DNA from 2 places in the Micromonospora sp. NPDC002575 genome. Region 1 is predicted to be linked to the other one. Evidence: riboswitches for the same ligand, from Rfam matches in the RefSeq annotation. Region 1 holds a riboswitch; the other holds the start of a gene.
What was found. Region 1 has a riboswitch for thiamine pyrophosphate ahead of ACFYWL_RS01100 (thiamine phosphate synthase). Riboswitches for the same ligand answer to the same signal wherever they lie in the genome.
Positions count from the first base shown of each region.

Region 2: linked by a shared signal. The riboswitch ahead of ACFYWL_RS27375 (ECF transporter S component) and the one ahead of ACFYWL_RS01100 (thiamine phosphate synthase) in region 1 are both predicted to bind thiamine pyrophosphate.

Region 1 covers NZ_JBIARA010000001.1:240,861-252,356, forward strand. Annotated here, with positions in the region: gene thiD (bifunctional hydroxymethylpyrimidine kinase/phosphomethylpyrimidine kinase) at 1-250, opposite strand, end outside; gene ACFYWL_RS01080 (thiamine phosphate synthase) at 247-1,104, opposite strand; gene ACFYWL_RS01085 (thiazole synthase) at 1,206-1,991, opposite strand; gene thiS (sulfur carrier protein ThiS) at 1,996-2,196, opposite strand; gene thiO (glycine oxidase ThiO) at 2,349-3,494, opposite strand; gene ACFYWL_RS01100 (thiamine phosphate synthase) at 3,542-4,168, opposite strand; TPP riboswitch at 4,163-4,270, opposite strand; gene ACFYWL_RS01105 (ThuA domain-containing protein) at 4,757-10,579, shown strand; gene ACFYWL_RS01110 (hypothetical protein) at 10,659-11,207, shown strand; gene ACFYWL_RS01115 (aldo/keto reductase) at 11,325-11,496, opposite strand, start outside.
Region 2 covers NZ_JBIARA010000024.1:75,796-87,291, reverse strand. Annotated here, with positions in the region: partial or broken gene ACFYWL_RS27430 (GDSL-type esterase/lipase family protein) at 1-425, shown strand, start outside; gene ACFYWL_RS27425 (cellulose binding domain-containing protein) at 548-763, shown strand; gene ACFYWL_RS27420 (SGNH/GDSL hydrolase family protein) at 781-1,485, opposite strand; partial or broken gene ACFYWL_RS27415 (cellulose binding domain-containing protein) at 1,615-1,731, opposite strand; gene ACFYWL_RS27410 (hypothetical protein) at 1,772-1,939, shown strand; gene ACFYWL_RS27405 (DUF6328 family protein) at 2,115-2,618, opposite strand; gene ACFYWL_RS27400 (sugar isomerase domain-containing protein) at 2,761-3,510, opposite strand; gene ACFYWL_RS27395 (aminoglycoside N(3)-acetyltransferase) at 3,507-4,379, opposite strand; gene ACFYWL_RS27390 (alpha/beta fold hydrolase) at 4,376-5,206, opposite strand; gene ACFYWL_RS27385 (TIGR03943 family putative permease subunit) at 5,236-6,006, opposite strand; gene ACFYWL_RS27380 (permease) at 6,003-7,088, opposite strand; TPP riboswitch at 7,267-7,372, shown strand; gene ACFYWL_RS27375 (ECF transporter S component) at 7,443-8,033, shown strand; gene ACFYWL_RS27370 (ABC transporter ATP-binding protein) at 8,143-9,579, shown strand; gene ACFYWL_RS27365 (energy-coupling factor transporter transmembrane component T family protein) at 9,617-10,417, shown strand; gene gndA (NADP-dependent phosphogluconate dehydrogenase) at 10,551-11,496, shown strand, end outside.

The sequences.
Region 1 (11,496 bases):
GGACGCCGAGCATGCCGGTCTTCACCGCCCGCACCCGGAAGTCACCGAGCACGCTGTCGAGCTGCTCGGTGACGGTGCGCGGCGGCAGCGGCAGGACGGCGTCCACGCCCCGGGTGTTCTGGGCGGTGACGGCGGTGAGGACGCTGGTGCCGTACGCGCCGAGCGCCGCGAAGACCTTGAGGTCGGCCTGGATGCCGGCGCCGCCGCCGGAGTCGGAGCCGGCGATGGTGAGCACGGTCGTCGGGGTCACCTGGTCGCCCCGTTCGCTCGACGGTCGGCGGGTGCGGCGGTGGGTGCGGCCGGGACTGCGGCGGTGGTTGCGGTGGGGGGCTGCGGCCGACCGTGCCCACTCCGGGCGGTCAGGCTTGATCCCTGCGTGGGCACGGTCGGCCGCAGCCCCGTGCGCTCGGCCTCCGCCCGAGGGTGGCGGCTGCGGGCCTCAGCCCAGGCGGCCGTCAGCTCGGCGGCTGCCTCGGCCGGGTCCTTGGCGCGCATGATCGCGCCCTGCACCGCCACGCCCGCCGCCCCCGCCTCGACGCAGGCGCGCACCTGGTCCGGGGTCTCGATGCCGCCGAGGGCGAGGACCGGCACGGGGCTGAACCGGATCAGCTCGCCGAGCCGCCGCGGCCCCAGGGGCGGGCCGTAGCCGGGCTTCGACCTGCTCGGGTACACCGGCGAGAGGGTCGCGTAGTCCTCGGTGGTCAGCCCCGCCAGCTCGGCCGCGTCGTGGCAGGACCGGCCGACGAGCCACGGGCGGAGCTGACCGGCGGGGTCGGGGCGGCCGGCGAGGCCAGGGCGATCGGCGGGGCCGGGGCGGTCGACCGAGTCGGCGGGGGCGTGGTCGGCCGGGGTGGGGCGCGGTGGCGGGTACGGGCCGGCGGCCGGGAGGTGCACGGCGTCGCCGCCGAGCGGGTCGGGGCCCGCCACGACCAGGGTGCCGCCGGCCTCGGCGAGGATCGGGCGCAGCTCGGCGGCGAGCGCGGCCCGCTCGGCGCGGGGCAGGTCCTTCTCCCGCAGCACCACCCAGCGCACTCCCCCGGCGACGGCGCCCGCCACCACCCGCGCGAGCGCCCCGGGCGGGAGCACCCGCCGATCGGTGAGCATCACGACGCCGCCGGGAGCGGTTGCCGAGATCTTGGAAGATTCCGGCCCCTCCAGGGGCAGGAGTTTTCCAAGATCCGCAGAAGGCGGGGCGGGGGGCGGGGTCACAGGGCCGGCCTTCCCTCGTCGGGGGTGGAGGGCAGGGCGTGGAAGCGGCGCGGGATGCGGCCCGCCCCGGCCGCGAGGCGGCCCGCCTCGACCGCGTACCTCATCGCGGTGGCCATCGCGACCGGGTCGGCGGCCCGGGTGACGGCGCTGGCCAGCAGCACGGCGTCGCAGCCCAGCTCCATGGCGAGCGCCGCGTCGGACGCGGTGCCGATCCCCGCGTCGAGGATCACCGGCACGTCGACGCTCTGCCGGATCAGGCGGATGTGGTGCGGGTTGTTCACGCCCAGGCCGGAGCCGATCGGCGCGCCCGCCGGCATCACCGCCGCGCAGCCGACGTCGGCGAGCCGCCGGGCCAGGATCGGGTCGTCCGAGGTGTACGGCAGCACGGTGAAGCCGTCCGCGACCAGGGTCTCGGCGGCGCGCAGCAGCTCCACCCCGTCGGGCAGCAGCGTGCGCTCGTCGCCGATCACCTCCAGCTTCACCCAGTGGGTGGCGAACGCCTCGCGGGCCAGGTGGGCCACCTTCACTGCCTCGCCGGCCGTGTAGCAGCCGGCCGTGTTCGGCAGCAGCCGCACCCCGCACCGCTCCAGCAGGTCCAGCAGCCCGCCGCCCATGGCGGGGGCGGTGTCGACGCGGCGCAGCGCGAGCGTCACCAGCTCGGTGCCGGACGCCCGGATCGCCTGCTCCAGCGCGTGCAGGCTGGCCGCGCCGCCGGTGCCGAGGATCAGCCGGGACCGGAACGTCACGCCGCCCAGCTCGAACGGGGTGTTCTCGTGGGACATGCCGTCACCCGCCCTGGGCGGCGCTGAGCACCTCGACGCGGTCGCCGTCGCGCAGCACCGTCGCCGGCCAGCCGCCGCGCGGCACCACCTCGCCGTTGACCGCGACGGCGAGGCCGCGCCGCTGATCCGTGACCAGGCCGACCAGGTCGGCCACGGTCGCGCCGGCGGGCAGCGTACGCCCGACGCCGTTCACCGTCAGTTCCATGTGCGTGTTCCTCCTCGGATGCGCCCTGCGCCCGCCACCGGGGACGGGGCGCCGGGCCGGACGCGCCGGGCCGGGCCGGACGCGATCGGTCGGACCGGTGGCGCGGGTCGGTGGCGCGGGTCGGTGGCGCGGGTCGGTCGGGTCGGCGGCGGTCAGCCGGGCCGGCGCTGGCCGGCGAACCGCTCGGCGGTGAAGGGGGCGAGCAGCGGGTCCGCCGCCGCTGGGCCCGTCGGCTCGGTGACGATCAGCTCGGTGACGAGGTCGGCGGTGACCGGGGTGAGCACGATGCCGTGCCGGTGGTGGCCGGTGGCGGCGAGCACGCCGGGCCGGCCGGGCAGCGGCCCGATGATCGGCCGATTGTCGGGGGTGCCGGGGCGCAGCCCGGCGGTCGCCTCGACCAGGTCGTACTCGGCCAGCTCGGGGACGAGGTCCACGGCGGCGCGGAGCAGCCGCAGCACCGCCCCGGCGGTCACGTCGGTGTCGGCGCGTTCCTCGACGGTCGCGCCGACCACCACCTCCCCGCTGGAGCGGGGCACCAGGTAGACGGGTTCGCCGTCGGCGTACCCCCGGATGACGTGCCGGAAGCCCGGCGGGCCGCCGTCGGGCGCGCGCAGCCGCAGGATCTGGCCCTTGACCGGCCGGACCGGCAGCCCGGTGAGGGCGGCGGCCCCGCAGCCGGCGGCGACGACGGTGACCCGGGCGTCCAGGTCGGACAGCGCCCGCACCCCGCCGGCGACGAGGGTCACGCCGGCCCGCTCGGCGGCGGTGCGCAGCGCCGTGACCAGCCGTCGCGGGTCGACCTGGTGGTCGCCGGGGGCGATCGCGCCGCCGCGTACCCGGGTGGCGAGCGCCGGTTCGCGGTCGCGCAGTTCCGACGGGCGCAACGGGCTGATGGGCAGCCCGAGCTCCCGCTGGTACGACCACAGCCGCTGCGCCTGCGCCAGGTCGTCGCCGGTGAGCCCGACGACGAGGGTGCCCTCGGTGCGGTACCCGAGGTCGACGCCGCTGGCGGCGGTCAGCTCGGCGGCGAACGCGGGCCAGCGGGCGGCCGAGGCGACCAGCAGGGCGGTCAGCTCCCGCTCGCCGAAGTAGGACTCGGCGACCGGCGACAGCATCCCGGCGGCGGCGTGGGACGCGCCCGAGCCGGGGGCCGGGTCGTGCACGGCGACGCGCAGCCCGCGCGCCGCGCACCGCCACGCCACCGCCAGCCCGACGGCCCCACCCCCCACTACCGCCACGTCGGTAAGGAAGGGCCCCCTGTTAACGCTTTCTGCATAGGAAGGGCCCCCTCCTAACACGCCGCCCCCGCCCAGCGCGCCGCCCCCGCCCAGCGCGCCGCCCCCGGTCAGCATGTCAGCGCCCCGAGCAGGTCGGCGGTGGCCCGCGCCGGATCGGCGGCGGTGGAGAGCGCCCCGACCACCGCCACCCCGTACGCCCCGGCGGCGCGCAGCGCCGGGACCGCCGCGGCGGTCACCCCGCCGATGGCGATCACCGGCACGGCCACGGCCGCGGCCACGGCGCGTACCCCGGCGGGGCCGATCGGGTCGGGCAGGCCCGCCTTGGTGTCGGTGGCGTGGCAGGGGCCGACGCCGAGGTAGCTGGCCCCGCCGGCCACCGCCTCGGCGGCCGGCCCCGGTGCCCGGGCGGTCGCGCCGAGCACGGCGGTGGGGCCGAGGACCCGGCGGGCCGCCGCGACCGGCAGGTCGTCCGCGCCGACGTGGCCGCCGGCGGCGCCGACCGCGAGCGCCACGTGCAGCCGGTCGTTGACCAGGCACATCGCCCCGTACGGGGCGCACAGGGCGACCGCCCGCCGGGCCAGGTCGTACGCCTCGCGGTCGGTGGCGTCGTCGGTGACGCGCACCTGGACGACCAGCTCGGCGCGGGCCACCGGCAGGGCGGCGCGCATTACGGCGAGCGGGTCCCGCCCCGGCCGGGTGTCGGTGATCAGATGCAGTCGCCCAAGGGACGGCACGGCAACTCTCCTCCCTGCGCCGGCATTACCCGGATCAGGTTCGACGGTCGGGGGCTCCAGCCCCCCTCTCAGCCCGGTCCACCGGGCTCCCGTGGGTTACTTCCGTGTCACCGTACGACGGATCGGTCGATCCGCCAAGGGATCCGACCGGTGGTCCAGACCACGATCCACCGGCCAGCGATCCGCTTCTCCCCATTTCTCCGCATGCGCCGGATAGGCCGAGCGCCGATACCGAATCGTTACACGCCGACGCCTTGCCGGAAACGATTCCAGCGGCGCTAATTTGTTCAACCGATCGACATATTTCGGCGCGCGGCCTCGGCGTGGCCCGCACCGACCTACCGGTACGCGGCCCTGGCGTGGTCGCGCACCCCGATCCGACCGGTGAACGGCCCTGGCGTGGCCGCGCACCGACCAGCGGCACGCGACCCCCTCGCGTGCCGGTCCGACAGGTGCGGGCCTGGGCCCGCACCGACGTTACAGGTGCCTGGGCCCTGGTCTGGCCCGGCACCGCACCGACCGGGGACGGTCTGCGGCGAAGTCGTCCCCGAGCCCACCACTGTCCAGCTCGGACAAAAGGAGCATGGAGTGTCTCCATCCCGCCGCCGCCGCATACCTCGCGGCATCCTCAGTTCCTCACTTCTCAGCCTGTCCCTCGTCGCCACCGGCCTGGTCGCCGGCACCCCCGCCCAGGCCGCACCGGCCGCCGCGCAGGCGGCGCCCCTGGCGGCGGCCCCCGTGGCGGCCGCCGCCACCGACCCGTTCTCGGTGCTCGTCTTCTCCAAGACCGCCGCCTTCCGGCACGACGCGATCCCGGCCGGCATCGCCGCGATCAAGAAGCTCGGCGTCGACAACGGCTTCACCGTCGACACGACCGAGGACGGCGCCGCGTTCAACGACGCCAACCTCGCGAAGTACCAGGCCGTGATCTGGCTGTCGACCACCGGTGACGTCCTCAACGCCGACCAGCAGGCCGCGTTCGAGCGCTACATCAAGGCCGGCGGCGGCTACGCCGGCGTCCACGCCGCCTCGGACACCGAGTACGACTGGCCCTGGTACGGCAAGCTGGTCGGCGCGTACTTCAACAACCACCCGGCCAACCAGCAGGCCACCGTCAAGGTCGAGGACCACGCCCACCCGTCCACGGCCACGCTGCCGGACAAGTGGTCCCGGTTCGACGAGTGGTACAACTTCCGGACCAACCCGCGCTCCAACGTGCACGTCCTGGCGAGCCTGGACGAGAAGTCCTACACCCCGGGCAGCGGCGCGATGGGCGCCGACCACCCCACCGCCTGGTGCCAGGACTACGACGGCGGCCGGGCCTGGTACACCGGTGGCGGCCACACCCAGCAGTCGTACCAGGAGCCCGAGTTCCTCGCCCACCTGCTCGGCGGCATCCGCACCGCCGCGGGCGTGGAGAAGGCCGACTGCGGCGCCTCGAAGACCTCGAACTTCGACAAGGTGACGCTGGACAGCAACACCAACAACCCGATGGAGCTGGACATCGCTCCGGACGGTCGGGTGTTCTACGCCGAGCGTGACGGCCGGGTGCAGATCATCAAGCCGGACACCGGCAACACGGTCACCGCGACCAAGCTGGACGTCTTCACCGGCAACGAGGACGGCCTGCTCGGCCTCCGCCTCGACCCGAAGTTCGCCACCAACAAGTGGATCTACCTGTACTACGCGCCGGCCGGTGGCGGCCCCCGCAACTACCTGTCCCGGTTCACCGTCAACGGTGACGCCATCGACAAGGCCACCGAGAAGGTCGTCCTTCAGGTCGACACGCAGCGCAACACCTGCTGCCACGCGGGCGGCAGCATGACCTTCGACTCGAAGGGCAACCTGTACCTGGCCACCGGTGACAACACCAACCCGTTCGAGTCGAGCGCCTTCACGCCGATCGACGAGCGGGCCGGCCGGCAGGACTACGACGCGCAGCGCAGCGCCGGCAACACCAACGACCTGCGCGGCAAGGTGATCCGGATCCACCCCGAGGACGACGGCACCTACACGATCCCCGCGGGGAACCTGTTCGCGCCGGGCACCGCGAAGACCCGTCCCGAGATCTTCGGCATGGGCTTCCGTAACCCGTTCCGGATCGGCGTCGACCTGAAGACCGACACCCTCTACGTCGCCGACTACGGGCCGGACGCCAACGCGGCCAACCCGAACCGCGGCCCCGAGGGCCTGGTGGAGTGGAACATCGTCGCCACCGCCGGCAACTACGGCTGGCCGTACTGCACCGGCAACAACAAGGCGTACAACGACTACACCTTCCCGAACGGGCCGAGCGGGGCGAAGTTCGACTGCGCCGCGCCGGTGAACGACTCGCCGAACAACACCGGCCTGACCAACCTGCCGCCGGCCATCCCGGCGACCGTGGACTACGGCTACGCGGGTGACCCGCGCTTCCCCGAGATCGGCGGCGGCGGCGCCCCGATGGGCGGCCCGGTCTACCGGTTCGACCCCAACAACACCTCGGACCGCAAGTGGCCGGCGTACTACGACGGCAAGGCGCTCCTCGGTGAGTGGAACCAGTCGAAGATGTACACGATGCAGGTCAGCCAGGACGGCAAGTCGCTGATCGACATCAACCAGCTGCTCACCGGCATGACCATGGTCCGCCCGATGGACTTCGAGTTCGGGCCGGACGGCGCGCTCTACCTGATCGAGTGGGGCAGCGGCTTCGGCGGCAACAACGACAACTCCGGGGTCTACCGGATCGACTACACCGCCGGTTCCCGGGCCCCGATCGCCCAGGCCACCGCCGACCCCACCTCCGGGCCCGCGCCGCTGACCGTGAACTTCTCCAGCGCCGGTTCCCGCGACCCCGACGGCGGCACGCTGACCTACTCCTGGACGTTCGGCGACGGGCAGACCTCCACCGAGGCGAACCCGACGCACACCTACGCCACCGCCGGCGACTACACCGCCCAGCTCACCGTCACCAACCCGGCGGGTCGTACCGCCGTGGCGAACGTGCCGGTGACGGTCGGCAACACCGCACCGACGGTGACCATCGAGTTCCCGCCGAACGGCGGCTTCTTCGAGTGGGGCGACCAGGTCAAGTACACGATCAAGGTGACCGACCCGGAGGACGGCGCCATCGACTGTGACCGGGTCCAGCTCCAGGTGCTGCTCGGCCACGACGAGCACGCCCACCCGCTGGAGCAGCACACCGGCTGCACCGGCACCGTGCAGACCTCGCTGGCCTCCGGCCACGGCGCGGAGGCGAACGTCTTCGGCGTCTTCGAGGCGACCTACACCGACAAGGGCGGCGCCGGCGGGGCCGGCGAGCTGACCGGCCGGGCGATCGAGCAGCTCCAGCCCAAGCGCAAGCAGGCCGAGTACTTCACCGCCACCGGCCGGGCCCCCGGCAGCACCGGCGGCGGCGACCCGGGCGTGCAGAAGGAGACCACCACCGACACCGCCGGCGGCAACCAGAACATCGGCTTCATCGAGGACGGTGACTGGTGGTCGCTCGCCCCGGCCAGCCTGACCGGGATCGACTCGATCCGCTTCCGGGCGGCCTCGGACGTCCAGGGCGGGCGGATCGAGGTCCGCTCGGGCACCGTCGACGGCCCGCTGGTCGCGACCGCCAACGTGCCGAACACCGGCGGCTGGCAGCAGTTCGTCGACGTGACCGCCCCGGTCACCGGCCCGGCTGAGGGCACGCTGTACTTCCTCGCCAAGGACCCGGCCGGCGGCACCGGTTCGCTGTTCAACGTCAACTGGATGGACTTCATCGGCCGCGGCGTCACCGAGAACGCGCCGCCGCAGGTCAGCGCCACGGCGACGCCGACCACCGGCACCGCGCCGGTCACCGTCACCTTCGACGGCACGGCCACCGACGCCGAGGGCGACACCCCGCTGACGTACGCCTGGGACTTCGGCGACGGCAAGACGGCGTCGACCCTCGACGCCACCCACACGTACACCGTGCCGGGCACCTTCACCGCCACCCTGACGGTGACCGACGCCCGGGGCGCGAAGGCGTACGTGACCGTCCCGGTGAAGGTGGAGGCGGCGAACACGTCCTGCTTCGGGGCGCGCTCGGACGACTTCGTCGGCACCAGCCTGGACAAGAACCGCTGGACCGTGGTCCGGGAGAACCAGCTCTACTCGGTCTCGGGCGGGTCGCTGCGGCTGCCCACCGCCTCCGGTGACCTGTACGGCACGACCAACGGCGCCACCAACCTGGTCCTCCAGCCCGCGCCCAGCGGGGCCTGGCAGGCCACCACGAAGGTCACCCTGCCCGTCACCGCCAACTACCAGCAGGCCGGCCTGCTGATCTACGGCGACGACGACAACTACGCCAAGGTGGACCTGCTCTACAGCGGTTCCCGCCGGGTGGAGTTCATCCGGGAGACCGCCGGTTCGCCCCGCAACGAGGGGGCGGACGCCACCGCCGCGCCGGCCGGTGACACCGTCTGGCTGCGGCTGATCAGCGACGGCACCAACCTGACCGCGGCGTTCTCCGGTGACGGGACGACGTTCACCCCGGTCGGCCGGTCCGCCGCGCTCGCCGGGATCAGCAACCCCCGGATCGGCCTGTTCGCCCTCAACGGCGCCACCACCGCGCCGGTGGTGGACGCGGCGTTCGACTTCTTCCAGGTCACGCCGGACGCCCCGGCCGGCCCGGTCGACCCGTCGGACGAGTTCGGCGGCACCGCGCTCGACAAGTGCCGCTGGAACGCGATCCTGCGGGAGGACGCGGCCACCTACCGGGTGACCGGTGGCGCGCTGCAGATCGACGTGCCGAAGGGTGACATCTACGGCACCAGCAACACCGGGCCGACGAACTTCATCCTCCAGACCGCGCCGGCCGGCGACTGGACCCTGGAGACGAAGGTCGACGGCAGCCTGCTGGCCGAGCAGTACCAGCAGGCGGGTCTGATCGTCCACGCCGACGACGACAACTACGTCAAGTTCGACTTCATCGTGGACAACCAGGCCGGTCAGGCCGTCTCCCGGCGGATCGAGTTCCGCGGCGAGGTCGCCGGGGTGACGCAGAACCCGCAGCCGCAGGTCTCCAACCTGACCTCGGCGGTGTGGCACCTGCGGCTCGCCCGGGCCGGTAACACCTTCACCGCGTCGTACTCGCCCGACGGGCAGCAGTGGACGACCTTCGAGACGTTGACGAACACCGCCGTCGGGGCCACCCCGAAGGTCGGTCTGTTCACCCTCGGGGCGAACGCGGCCACGTCGAAGACCGCGTCGTTCGACTACTTCCGGCTCTCCACCAAGGCCGCCGACACGGCCGCGCCGGTGACCACCGCCACGGTCTCCGGCACCCCGACCGAGGGCTGGCACAACGCGCCGGCCACGGTCACGCTCGCGGCGGCCGACGAGGCCGGCGGCAGCGGGGTGGCCTCCACCGAGTACCAGCTCGACGGGGCCACCACGTGGACCGCGTACACCGAGCCGGTGCAGGTCTCCGGTGACGGCGCGCACGAGGTGCGGTTCCGGTCGACCGACAAGGCCGGCAACGTGGAGGAGGCCAAGAAGGTCAACGTCAAGATCGACGCAACCGCGCCGGTCAGCTCCGCGGCGTTCGCCCCGGCGAACGACGACGGCTGGCACGCCGGCACGGTCCCGGTGGTGATCACCTCCACCGACGCCGGTTCCGGGGTCAAGAAGCTGGAGTGGTCGCTCGACGGTGGCGCCTGGACGGCGTACACCACGCCGGTCGAGGTGACCGGGGACGGCACGCACGAGCTGCTGTACCGGGCCACCGACGCCGCCGGCAACGTCGAGGCGCTGAAGTCGGCGGTCGTCAAGATCGACGGCACCAAGCCGACGCTGCTGGTCTCCGGCATCGCCGACGGCCAGCTCTACGGTGACAGCCAGGACGTCCGGATCTCGTGGCAGGCGGTCGACCCGACCTCCGGCATCAAGACGACCTCCGGCGTGCTGGACGGTCGGGCGTACGCCAGCGGCACCCTCCAGGCGCTGTACGAGCTGCCGCTCGGCCTGCACGAGCTGACGGTGACCGCGACCGACAAGGCGGGCAACTCCACCTCCTCGACGGTCCGGTTCTACGTCACCACCTCGTTCCGGGACATGCAGAACCTGCTGGACCGGTTCAAGGCGACCGGGCGACTCACCACCAAGGCGCACCGTCAGCTGTCCAACAAGCTGGACGCGGTGCGGGCCTCCGAGGCCGAGGGCAACGACAAGCGGGCGGTGCAGCAGTTGACCGCCTTCAAGGCGTTGGCCACCGATACCGCGGTGGTGACCGACACGGACGTCCGGGACGTGCTGGTCCGCGACGCCGACGCCATGATCGTCCGGCTCGGCGGCGCGGCCACCAAGGCCGGCGTCAAGGCGAACAACAACAAGTCGGTCGACGGGGCGGGCCGGCTCGGCGCCGACCCCACCCGGATCGCCGAGGGCGGTTCGCTGTAACGGAAGACGGGGCCGCTCCCGCCGTGCACCACGACGGCGGGGGCGGCCCCACCCGAACCGAACGAGTGGAGCACGTGTGATGCGTACCCTCAGGATCCTCGCCGCCGCGCTCGTCGCGGCGTGCCTGGTGGCGCTGCCGGCGGGCCCGGCGGCGGCGCACGGCGGGAAGCTCAAGCTGTCAGTGGGCGGCGACGGGGCCGGCGGGGTCACCGTGCTGGCCGTCTACTCCGACGGCCACCCACTGGACCAGCCGGTGCGGCTGACCCTCACCGCCAAGGGTGAGGGCGACCGGACGGCCGGGCCGGTGCAGCTCGAAATGGCCGGCGAGGGGCAGGGCTTCTACTCCAGCGGCCCGCTGCTCTCCCCCGGCCGCTGGCGGGTGACGGTCACCGCGCCGGCCCCGTACAAGACGTCGGCGACCGCCACGGTGCAGGCCCGCCCCGCCCAGACGCCACCCGCGCCCCGGCCCGTCGCCGTGCAGGCCGGGCCCGACGAGCGGGACCGGTCGGCGGGCGGCTGGTGGACGTACGCGGCCGGCGGGCTCGTCGCCGTCGCGCTGCTGGCGGCGGTGCCGCTGCTGCTCGTGCGGCGGCGTCGGCCGGCCGGGCCCGGGGGGCCGGCGGCCTGACCGGGCCGCAAGCCGAGCGAGGGACGCCGGGGGCGAGTCGCCCCGGCGTCCCTCGTCGTTTGGGCCCTGCCGGTCGGCCCTGTCCCTCGTCGGCCGGCCCCCGTCCCCTCAACCGGTTCAGAGGATGGCGTCGAGCGCGGCCAGGTCGTCGTCGCCGGGCTGCCACGCGCCGGCCTCGGCGTTGGCGCGCACCTGCTCCGGCGTGGTGGCCCCGGCGATGACCGAGGTCACCGCGGGCCGGGCGGCCAGCCCGCCGATGGCCACCTGGAGCATGGTGAGCCCCCGCTCT
Region 2 (11,496 bases), on a different contig from region 1:
TCGGCGACTCCATCACGCTCGGCACCACGTCGTCGCGGGTGGCGCTGACCGCGTACGGCTGGCTGACCGGCGAGCAGCTCGGCACCGAGCACACCCAGCTCGGCTACGGCGGCGGCTGCCTGGTGGCCACCGCCGACGGCTGCGTCAGCGTGGCCTGGGACTTCAGCCGCTACCAGGCCGACGCCGTCGTGATCAACCTGGGCACCAACGACCGCGGCCACGGGGTGAGCGGGGCGGACTTCCAGAGCCAGTACGCCACGTTCATCCGTACCGTGCGGGGCAAGTACCCGCACGCGGCGATCTTCGCGCTGCGTACCTTCAGCGGCCGGTACGCCGCGGAGACCGCCGCCGCCGTCGCGGCGGTGACCGGCGGCGGGGACCGCAACGTGTTCTACGTGGACACGACCGGCTGGCTGCCGGCCGACGGGCTGAGCGACTCGGTGCACCCGAACGACGCCGGGCAGCGGGCGATCGCGGCCCGGCTCGCCCCGGTCGTCGCCGCGAAGCTGGGCACCACCACCCCGATGCGCCTGTCGACGGCTGGACGGTGCAGTGGACGTTCGCCGACGGCCAGCGGATCAGCCAGGCGTGGAACGCCAGCTACACGCAGAGCGGCGGCGCCGTCCGGGCGACCAACGCGAGCTGGAACGGCACGATCGCGGCCGGCGCGACGGTGAGCTTCGGCTTCCTGGCCGACGCCCCCGGCGCGAACAACCGGCCGACCGCATTCACCCTCAACGGCACCGCCTGCGCGCTCTCCTGACCCGTCGCACCCCGCCGTCAGCGCAGGTAGGCCGCCAGACCGATCTGCTGGTCGCGCAGCGCGGTGGCGACCACGCCGGCGATCTGCCGGGCCCCCGCCGTCTCGAAGTGAGTGTGGTCGTTGCAGAAGAACGCGCCCACCGCACCTGAGCCGTAGTCGCCGTTGTTCGGGCACAGCCCCAGCCGGTTGTAGAGCGTGTAGCTCAGCCGGTGCAGGTCGATGACCGGCACGTTGTTGGCCGCGCCCGCGTCGAACGTCTCGGTGAGGAAGCCGCGGTTGCCGACGGCGGTGCCGCCCGAGCAGGTGATCGCGGCGGCCGGCGTGAGGAAGACCGGGCGCGCGCCGCGCTGCTTGGCCGCGTTGGCCATCACGCCGAGCAGCTGCTTGTACCGGGCGGAGCCGACGTGCCGGTTGCAGTTGGGGTCGCCGTCGTTGATGCCGAACTGGATGAACAGGTAGTCGCCGGCCTTCATCCCGGTGCCGGAGTTCAGCATGGCCTGCCAGCGGGTCGAGTACGTCTCCGGGCTGACCACGCACTCGCCGGCCGAGTTCTTCGTGGTGGTGACGTTCGGGTCGTCCAGCCAGGTCTGGATGCTGCGCCCGCCGACGGCGCTGTTCACCACGGTCGCGTTGGCGTTGAGGTACTGGCCGAACTGGTTGCCCCAGCCGACCGGGCAGGCCCCGCTGGAGGACGGGTTGGCGACCGTCGAGTCGCCGGCCAGCCAGACAGTGACGGGGGCCTGCGTCGAGGGCGTCGGGGTCGGCGTACGGGACGGGGTGGCCGACGGCGACGACGGGGTCGACGGCGGCGCGCACGGTGTGGCGGTGGGCGCGCCGGTGCACGGGGCCCCGTTGAGCGAGAACGCGGTCGGCGTCGGGTTGGCCGTGGTCCACGCGCCGTTGAAGCCGAAGCCGACGCTGGCGTTGGTGGCGATCACGCCGTTGTAGCCGGCGTCCCTGGCGCTGACCGCCCGGCCGACCGCCGGGCCGCTCGTCTAGGGTGGGGCGGTGCTCTACTTCCTGATCGTCGTCGCCGTGCTGCTGCTGGCGTACGCCGCCGTGCTGGTCAGCTTCGTCAAGCGGGGGCGCAAGATCCCGCCGCAGGCGTACCTGGTGCTGGCGCTGCTCAACGGGCTGATCCTGGCGGCCGTCCTGGCCTGGGCGGTCGCCCGCTGATCACCGCCCCGCCCCGGCACGTCCCACGGCCCGGCTGGCCCGGCGGGCCTGGCGGGCCTGGCGCGGCCCGGCTGGCCCGGCCCGTGGTTTGCAGGGGCCCCCTGCTATACAGAAAGCGTTAACAAGGGGCCCTTCCTTGCTCCGACCGCGTCGCCGCTGGTCGAAGCGGGCGTGGTCAGTCGCCCGCCAGCGTCTGCGGGTCGTCATCGTCGTCGTCGATGTCGTCCTCGCCCCAGTTGCGACGGGCGAACGGCAGGAAGACCCAGAAGGTCAGGAACCACAGGGCGGTGGCCGCGGTGAGCACGAAGGCGATGCCCCGGTCCAGCACGAAGTCGGTGATCAGCAGGACCGCGCTGACCATCGAGACGAGCATGAACCCGAGCCCGCCGCTGGCCATCCGGTGGGCGAAGCGGACCAGCTCCGGCTTGCGTCCCTGCCGGAACAGCGCCCGGTGGAAGGCCACCGGAGAGATGATCATCGCGGTGGCGGCGGCGGCCGACAGCAGCGCGACGATGTAGACGTCCTTCTGGAAGTCGCTGGTCCGGGTGAAACCGTTGCTGAACGGCAGCGTCAGCAGGAACGCGAAGAGGATCTGCACACCGGTCTGCGCGACCCGCAGCTCCTGGAGCAGGTCGGCGAAGTTGCGCTGCCAGCGCTGCCGCTCGGTTTCCTTGGACACGTGCTACCTCCGGGAGCGACGGTAATGCCGGCGGGTGCGGTCCGCCGGCAGCATCGCCATTGCCCGATCGGCTCGGCGGCGAAACCCGTTCACGCCCGTGCCCGCCCTGGACGGGGGCGCGGTCGGGCCCGGTCGGAAGCGGTCAGGAACCCCGGCGGATCCGGCCCGCGTACCGGGCCTCCAGGGCGTCGTTGTGCGCGTCGCCGCCGGCGATGTTGGCCGACAGGTAGACCGGGGGCCGCTCCCCCGCCGCGAGCAGCCGGGCCACCACCTCGACCGTAACCTGCTGCGCGAGCAGGGCCGCCGTGATCGAGGAGACCGCGCCCACCGCGCCGCCGCCGGGCAGCGGCAGGGCCGCATCGCCGTACGGGGCGCCGTTGTCCAGCACCACGTCGGCGAAGTCGGCCAGCTTGCGCCCCGACGGGTGCCGGGAGGCCATCCGCGCCGAGTGCTGCGCCGACGTGACGGCGATCAGCCGGTGCCCCCGCCCGGTCACCAGCGCCGCGAACTCCACGATCGCCCCGTTGACGCCGGAGTTGGAGGCCACCACGAACACGTCGGACGGGTGGACCGGGGCCAGCTCGTAGAGGCGGTGGGCCACCTCCGGGTCCCGCTCCAGCAGCGGGCCCAGGACGTCGGCCGACGCCCCGCCGCGCAGCACCACGTCGCGCAGCGCGATCCGGTTGGTCGGCACCAGGCCACCGGCCCGGCCGGCGATCTCCATGGCGAGGGCCTCGGAGTGGCCCGTGCCGAACGCGTGGACCACCCCGTCGGCGCGCAGCGCGTCGGCGATCAGGTCGGCTGCGCGGCCCACCGCCTCCCGCTGGCTGGCCGACACCCGGCCGATCGTCTCCGTCACCACCGCCAGGTAGTCCTCGGCGCTGACCGTCATGCCTCCTCCGTCCCCCGGCTTTCGTCCGGCGTCTCGCCGGTCCCGTCGGTCCTTGTCCGGCCGCCGGCCACCGTTGCCCGATTGCGGGTCAGCCAGTCCACCGCGAAGTCGACCGCCGCCCGCTGGCGCATCAGCCGCGCCGTCCCGTCGCCGACCGGGCCGACCCGCACCGCGCCGGTCGCCTCCAGCGCCGCCCCGAGCCGGGGGAAGTCGCTCTCGTCGAGCACGACGTCGTCCCACCACGCCCAGCGCCGGCCGCCGTCCGGGGTGCGCACCGCCGCGCCCTCCCGCCGCGTGGGCGGGGCGGGCTGCCGGTATTCGGCCAGATGCAGCGACGTGTTCGAGTCGTGGCCGACACCGAGCAGCAGCACGTCGGCGTCGGCGTCGTAGAGCCGGCCCAGCGGCGAGTCGTCGCCGAGCATGCCGGCCAGCCGGTGCCCGGCCACGACCCGCCCGGCGGCGGGCCCGAGGGCGGCGAAGGAGACCTGCGGGTGGTCGCTGCGCCGGGCCCCCGGCCAGCACCGGACGGTCTCGGCCAGCGCACCCATGAACCGGCTCGGGGTGACCGCCGGGTCGAAGCCGGGCGTCTCGGCCCGGATCACCGGCCACCAGTGCGCCGGCACCGGCGGATTGCGCCACCCGGCCGGGTCGCTGTTCTCCGGCGTGTGGGTGGGCACCACGATCGTGCCCCGCTCGCCGAGCACGTCGCGCAGGGCGAGGGCCACCGCCTGCGCGCCGCCGCAGACGAACCCGAGCGCCTTCAGCCCGGCGTGCACGAGCACGACCGCGCCGGATCGTACCCCCAGGTCGGCAAGCTGCGCGGCGAGCGAGGCGCGGGTGTGCGGCCGGGCGGCCGGCGTCGGCGTCATCGGGCCGTGGCCACGCGGGCCAGGATCGCCTCGGCCAGCGGGCCGGGCGCCTCGTCGGGGATCCAGTGCGACACCCCGGCCAGCGTGACCATGCGGTAGTCGCCGGTGACGTGGGCGGCGCAGGCCCCGGCGGCGGCCCGGCCGACCGCCGTGTCCCGGTCGCTCCACACGTACGTGGTCGGCGTCGGCACCGGCCCGACCGCCGCGAGGTCCTTCCCGGACATCGCGCGATACCAGTTCAGGGCAGCGGTCAGCGCGCCCGGTTCGCGCATCGGGTCGGCGTACCGGGCGACCCGGTCGGCGTCGCCCACGCCGCCGAGCAGCCGGCGCAGGGCGGCGGCCCGGAACGCCAGCAGCACCTTCTCGGCCGTGCCCGGCTTGCGGAACAGCGCGATGTACGACGAGCGGGCCTTCTGCCGGGCGTCGGTGGCCAGCGCGTGCGCCATCGCGGCGGGGTGCGGGACCGACACGGCGGTGAGGGTGCGCACCCGGTCGGGGTGGGCGGCGGCCAGTCCCCAGGCGACGATCGCGCCCCAGTCGTGCCCGACCACGTGGGCCGCGTCGACGCCCAGCGCGTCGAGCACCGCCGCCGCGTCGGCGACCAGCTCCGGAATGCGGTACGCCTCGACGGCCGCCGGCCGGGCACCGGGCGAGTAGCCGCGCTGGTCGAGCGCGTACGTGCGCAGCCCAGCGGCGTGCAGCGCCGGCGTGACCTCGTCCCACTCGCCGCTGTGCTGGGGGAAGCCGTGCAGCAGCAGCACCGGCGCGCCGTCGGCCGGCCCGCCCGTGCGCGCCTCGAACGTCAGCCCTCGCGCGTCGACCCGCATGATCGGCAGCCTACCCAGGGCGGGGCCGCTCACTCGTACTGGTTTCGCGGGGCGGGCACCTCCCGCCAGGACTCCACGGCGAGGTAGGGGATCTCGGCGTCGTTGACCGGGTCCCGCCCGACCCGGTCGCTGTAGCGGCCGGTGACCTCGACCCAGGTGTCGGGCGGCAGCCCGTGTGGCACGTCGCCGGTCATCCCCAGCTTGACGGGGCGGCCGTCGGCGGCGCAGCAGGAGAGCACCATGCGGGCCAGGATCGGCTGCCCGTCGGGGCCCGGCGCGATGAACCCGGTGAGCCGGACCCGCCGCTCGCCGATCGACGCGCCCCGCTCGAACAGCGCCCGCGAGGCGTAGTCGAGGACGGTGACCGGGGCCGGGTCGCCCGGCGGCAGCGGCGGGTAGTCCGACTGCTGCTGGCCGGCGAGCGCGGTGCCGGCCTGGCCCACCGTGTACGAGCCGAGGGCCGGCGGGGCGACCAGCAGCAGCCCGAGCACGGGCAGCAGGAGCAGCCAGCCGACGCGCGGCCCGTGGTGGGCGTGCCCGTGCCCGTCGTCGTCGGCCGGGTGCCCGCCGGGCCCGGCCCCAGGCCCGTCGTCGTCGGCCGGGCGGGCGTCGCCGCGCGGGGCGGGGCGCAGGTCGTACCACAGGGTCATGACCGCGGCGGCGACCAGCACGAGCCCGGCGGCGATCAGGAACGGCCGCAGCCCCTCCTTGACGTAGCGCAGGTAGAGGTCGGTGACGCTGGCCCGGACCACCGCGCCACCGAGCAGCAGCAGGACGACGGCCTGCGCCTGCCGGTTCACAGCAGCACCGCCCCGGCGAGGCTGGCCGCCCCGACGGCGACCACGAACGTCGCCGGGGCGAACCGGAACGCGAACCGCCGGCCGAAGACGCCGGCCTGCATCGAGATCAGCTTGAGATCGACCATCGGCCCGACCACCAGGAAGACGAGGCGGGAGGTGAGGGAGAACTGCGACAGCGACGCCGCGACGAAGGCGTCGGCCTCCGAGCAGATGGACAGCAGCACGGCGAGCACGGCCAGGGCGAGCACCGACAGCACCGGGTTGCCGGCGAGGGTCTGCAGCCAGCGCTCCGGCACCAGCACGTTGATGCTGGCGGCGGCCATCGCGCCGACGACCAGGAAGCCCCCGGCGTGCACGACGTCGTGCCGCACGGCCGCCCAGAAGGCCGCGCCCCGCGACGCGCCGTCGAACTCGGGCCGGCGCGGCAGCCGGATCCAGTCGGCGCGGCCGAGCCGCAGCCAGAGCCACCCCATGACCATGGCGACGACCAGGCTGGCCACCGCCCGGCCGAGCACCATCTCCGGCGCGCCCGGGAAGGCGACGGCGGTGGCGGCGAGCACGACCGGGTTGACCGCCGGGGCGGCGAGCAGGAACGCCAGGGCCGCCGCCGGGGTGACGCCGCGCCGGATCAGCGACCCGGCGATCGGCACCGAGCCGCACTCGCAGCCGGGCAGCACCACCCCGGCGACGCTGGCCACCGGCACCGCGAGGGCCGGGTGCCGGGGCAGCGCCCGGGCCCAGAACGAGCGGGGCACGAAGACCGCGATCACCGCCGAGAGCAGCACCCCGAAGACCAGGAAGGGCACGGCCTGCACCAGCACCGAGACGAAGACCGTCGTCCAGGTCTGCAACCGGGGCGCGGAGAGCGCGTCGGCCAGCGGCGCGCGGAACACGACCAGCAGGACCAGCACCGCGGCCAGCACCTCGACCGAGCCGAGCCGGCCGCCGACCGACCGTCGCGGCCCGCCCGACGCCGCCTCCCCCGCCGGTACGTCCGGCCTGCCCCCGCCGCCCGGCCCCGTCGCCGGGGCCCGCCCGTCGGGGCCGGCGGGCGGCGCGGAGCTGTCGGTCGTCGACGCCACGGTCTGTCTCCCTCGGGGCGGATAGTTCGGCGGCGCGACACTATCGCGCCCAGGGGGCCGGGTCGATGGACTACGCCGAAACGGCGGTATCCGGATGCCGAGGAGGCTCCCCGGTGAGCTGCGCAAAGATCACTTTGCCCGGTGATCTTCCCGGGTGTTAGCGTCGGGGAGACAACTTCACATCCGACAGGGGAGCGCACAGCGCTGAGAGTGCGGGCACCGCCCGCAGACCCTCGAACCTGATCTGGGTAATGCCAGCGCAGGGAGTTCGGTCGACCTCCAGCCGCGTCGACGTCCGGTGCCACCGGACGCGGCGTGCGTCTTCTCCTGGTTCGTCAAGGACTGGGAGCCGCCATGAACCACACCGACAGCAACCGCTGGCGCACGATCGACATCGTGGTCGCCTCGGTGATCGCCGTCGCCTTCGGCGTCATCTTTTGGGCCTGGGGCCTGGTCTGGAGCGCCACCGAGGGGGCGTTCGCGTTCTTCCCGCCCGCGCAGACCCTGCTCTACGGCGTCTGGCTGATGCCGGCCGTGCTCGGCGGCCTGGTGATCCGCAAGCCGGGCGCGGCCCTGTACTGCGAGACCGTCGCCGCCGTGCTGTCCGCCCTGCTGGGCAGCCAGTGGGCCGGCACGGTGATCCCGCAGGGCATCGTCCAGGGCCTCGGCGCGGAGCTGGCGTTCGCCGCGTTCCGCTACCGCTCGTTCCGGCTGCCGACCGCGCTGCTCGCCGGGGCGCTCACCGGCGTCGGCGCCGCTTTGTTCGACTTCTTCGTGTGGAACGCCAAGTACGACCTGACCGGCTACCGCCTCCCGTACGCCCTGCTCACCGTGGTCAGCGCCACGGTCATCGCGGGCGCGGGCGCCTGGTGCCTCCTGCGCGCCCTGCTCACCACGGGCGTCCTGGACCGCTTCCCCGCCGCCCGCGCCCGCACCCCCGTCTAGCGGCGACCGATCCACGTGTTGATCAAGAGGTTTGCGTCAGCCGAGCGGGCTCTCCTGACGCAAACCTCTTGATCACCGAATGCCGGGCGGGAGGGGAGGAGGGGGGCCGGTGGCGGGGCGGGTTTTGTTGCGGGGGTTCGGGTGGCGGCATGCCGGGCGGCGGGCCTGGGCCGTGCGGGGCGTCGACCTGCGCGTCGACGTCGGCGAGCGGGTGCTGCTGCTGGGGCCCTCCGGGGCGGGCAAGAGCACGCTGCTGGCCGCGCTGGCCGGGCTGCTGTCCGCCGACTCGGGCGAACAGGAGGGCACCGTCGAGGTCGACGGCGTCGACCCCCGCGTCGACCGGGACCGGGTCGGCATCGTCTTCCAGGACCCGGAGAGCCAGCTCGTGATGGCCCGCTGCGGCGACGACGTCGCGTTCGGGCTGGAGAACCGGGGCGTGCCCGCCGGTGAGATCTGGCCCCGGGTGGACGAGGCGCTGCGCCGGGTCGGCTTCCCGTACCACCGGGACCGCCCGACCGCCGCCCTCTCCGGCGGCGAACAGCAGCGGCTCGCGCTGGCCGGGGCGCTCGCCCCGCGGCCGGGGCTGCTGCTGCTCGACGAGCCGACCGCCAACCTCGACCCGGCCGGGGCGGCGCTGGTCCGCCGGGCCGTGGCCGACGCCGTCACCGCCGACACCACGCTGGTCCTGGTCGAGCACCGCGTCGCCGAGGCGCTGCCGCTGGTCGACCGGGTGGTGGTGCTGGAGCCGGGCGGCGGGGTGCGCGCCGACGGGCCGCCGGAGGCCGTCTTCGCCGCGCACGGCGACGCGCTCGCCGCCGAGGGGGTCTGGGTGCCCGGCCGGACGGTGCCGCCCCGGCACGCCACCGCGCCCCCCGGCGAGCTGCTGCTCACCGCCGACGGGGCCGCCCTGCCGCCCCGCCTCGCCCCCACCGACCTGGCGGTACGCGCCGGTGAGGCGCTCGCCGTCCTCGGCCCGAACGGGGCGGGCAAGTCCACCCTGGCGCTGCTGCTGGGCGGCCTGCTGCGGCCCGGGGCCGGGCGGGTGGCGGCGACCCGGGAGCTGGCCGGGCGGGACGCCGCGACCGCGCCGCACCGGTGGCGGGCGCCCGCCCTGGCCCGCCGGATCGGGTCGGTCTTCCAGGACCCGGAGCACCAGTTCGTCACCGGCACCGTCTACGACGAGTTGGCCCTCGGGCCGCGCCGCACCGGCCACGGCGAGGCCGCCGTCCGGGCCACCGTCGACGCGCTGCTGGACCGGCTGCGCCTGACGCGGCTGGCGCGCGCCAACCCGTACACCCTCTCGGGTGGGGAGGCGCGGCGGCTGAGCGTGGCGACGGCCCTGGCCACCGCGCCCCGCCTGCTGGTCTGCGACGAGCCCACCTTCGGCCAGGACCGGCGCACCTGGCTGGAGCTGGTGGACCTGTTCGCCGAGCTGCGCGACGGCGGGCACGGCGTCGTCGCCGTCACCCACGACGCGGACTTCGTGGCGGCCCTGGCCGACCGGCGGCTCACCCTGACCCGCGAGGCGACGGCGGTGGCGGCGTGACGGGCACCGGCGCGAGCGGGAGACGGGCGGTGGCGGCGTGATCAGCATCGCGCCGGTGGCCGTGCCCGGCGCCCCGCTGGCCCGGCGCAACCCCGTGGCGAAGGTCGCCGCCGCGCTGGTCTTCTCGTTCGCCCTGCTCGCCACCCTCGACCCGGTGGCGCCGGCCGTCGCCATCGGCGTCGAGCTGGCCGTGCTGCCGCTGTTCGGCATCCGGTACGGGGTGCTCGCCCGCCGGGCCGCCCCGCTGCTGCTCAGCGCCGCCGGCATCGTGGTGACCCTGGTCCTGTTCGCCGCCGAGCGCACCGGCCGGACGCTCGTCGAGGCGGGGCCGGTGACGGTCACCAGCGGGGTGCTGCTGACCGCGCTCGGGCTGGCCCTGCGCATGCTCGCGGTGGCGCTGCCCGGCGTGATCGTCTTCGCCACCACCGACCCGACCGACCTGGCCGACGCGCTGGTGCAGAACGCGAAGGCCCCGGCCCGCTTCGCGATCGGCGCGCTGGCGGCGTTCCGGCTGGTGCCGCTGCTCGGCCAGGAGTGGCAGATGATCAGCATGGCCCGGCGGGCGCGCGGGGTGGACGCCGGCCGCAATCCGGTGGCCCGGCTGCGGCTGTTCGTCTCGACCGCGTTCGCGCTGCTGGTCGGCGCGATCCGGCGGGGCACCCGGCTGGCCGTGGCGATGGACGCCCGGGGCTTCGACGCGGCCACGCCCCGCACGGTGGCCCGGCGGCAGCGGTTCGGCCCCGCCGACGGGCTGCTGGTGGCCGGGGCGGCGGCGCTGGCCGGGGCGGCGCTGGCGGTCAGCGTCGCGCTCGGCACGTTCCGCCCGCTGATCGGCTGAGCCGCAGGTCAGGGCGGCGGCTGCGGTGCGGACGCCACCACACTGTGACACCGCGTCGACCACCGGTCCCGGCCCGGCGGGCGGCGCGATACCGTCGCAGCACTACAGGCGACGCGAGAGGTGGCGGGTACGGATGACGCAACAGGCGACGGCGCAGATCGGCGTGACGGGGCTGGCGGTGATGGGCCGGAACCTGGCCCGCAACCTGGCCCGGAACGGGTTCACGGTGGCGGTGCACAACCGGTCGCCGGAGCGGACCCGCAGCCTGGTCGCCGAGCACGGTGACGAGGGGACGTTCGTGCCGTCCGAGTCCCTGGCGGACTTCGTCGGCTCGCTGGAACGCCCCCGCGCCGTGATCATCATGGTCAAGGCGGGCGCACCGACCGACGCGGTGATCGACGAGCTGGTGCCGCTGCTCGACGAGGGCGACATCATCGTCGACTGCGGCAACGCCCACTTCGCCGACACCCGGCGGCGGGAGGAGGCGCTGCGCGCCAAGGGGCTGCACTTCTCCGGCACCGGCGTCTCCGGCGGCGAGGAGGGCGCGCTGCTCGGGCCCAGCATCATGCCGGGCGGCTCCGCCGAGTCGTACGCGAAGCTCGGCCCGATGTTCGAGAAGATCGCCGCGCAGGTCGACGGCACGTCCTGCTGCCGGCACATCGGCCCCGACGGCGCCGGCCACTTCGTCAAGATGGTGCACAACGGCATCGAGTACGCCGACATGCAGCTCATCGCCGAGGCGTACGACCTGCTGCGGGCGGGGCTGTCGGCGAGCCCGGCGGAGATCGCGGAGATCTTCCGGGAGTGGAACACCGGCGAGCTGGAGTCGTTCCTCATCGAGATCACCGCCGAGGTCCTCGGGCACACCGACGCGGCGACCGGCCGGGCCTTCGTGGACGTGGTGCTCGACCAGGCCGAGCAGAAGGGCACCGGCCGCTGGACGGTGCAGAGCGCGCTCGACCTGGGCATCCCGATCACCGGCATCGCCGAGGCGACGTTCGCCCGGTCGCTGTCCGGGCACGCCGGCCAGCGCGAGGCCGCCCGCCGCGCCTTCGGCGACGCCGGGGAGAAGTGGCAGG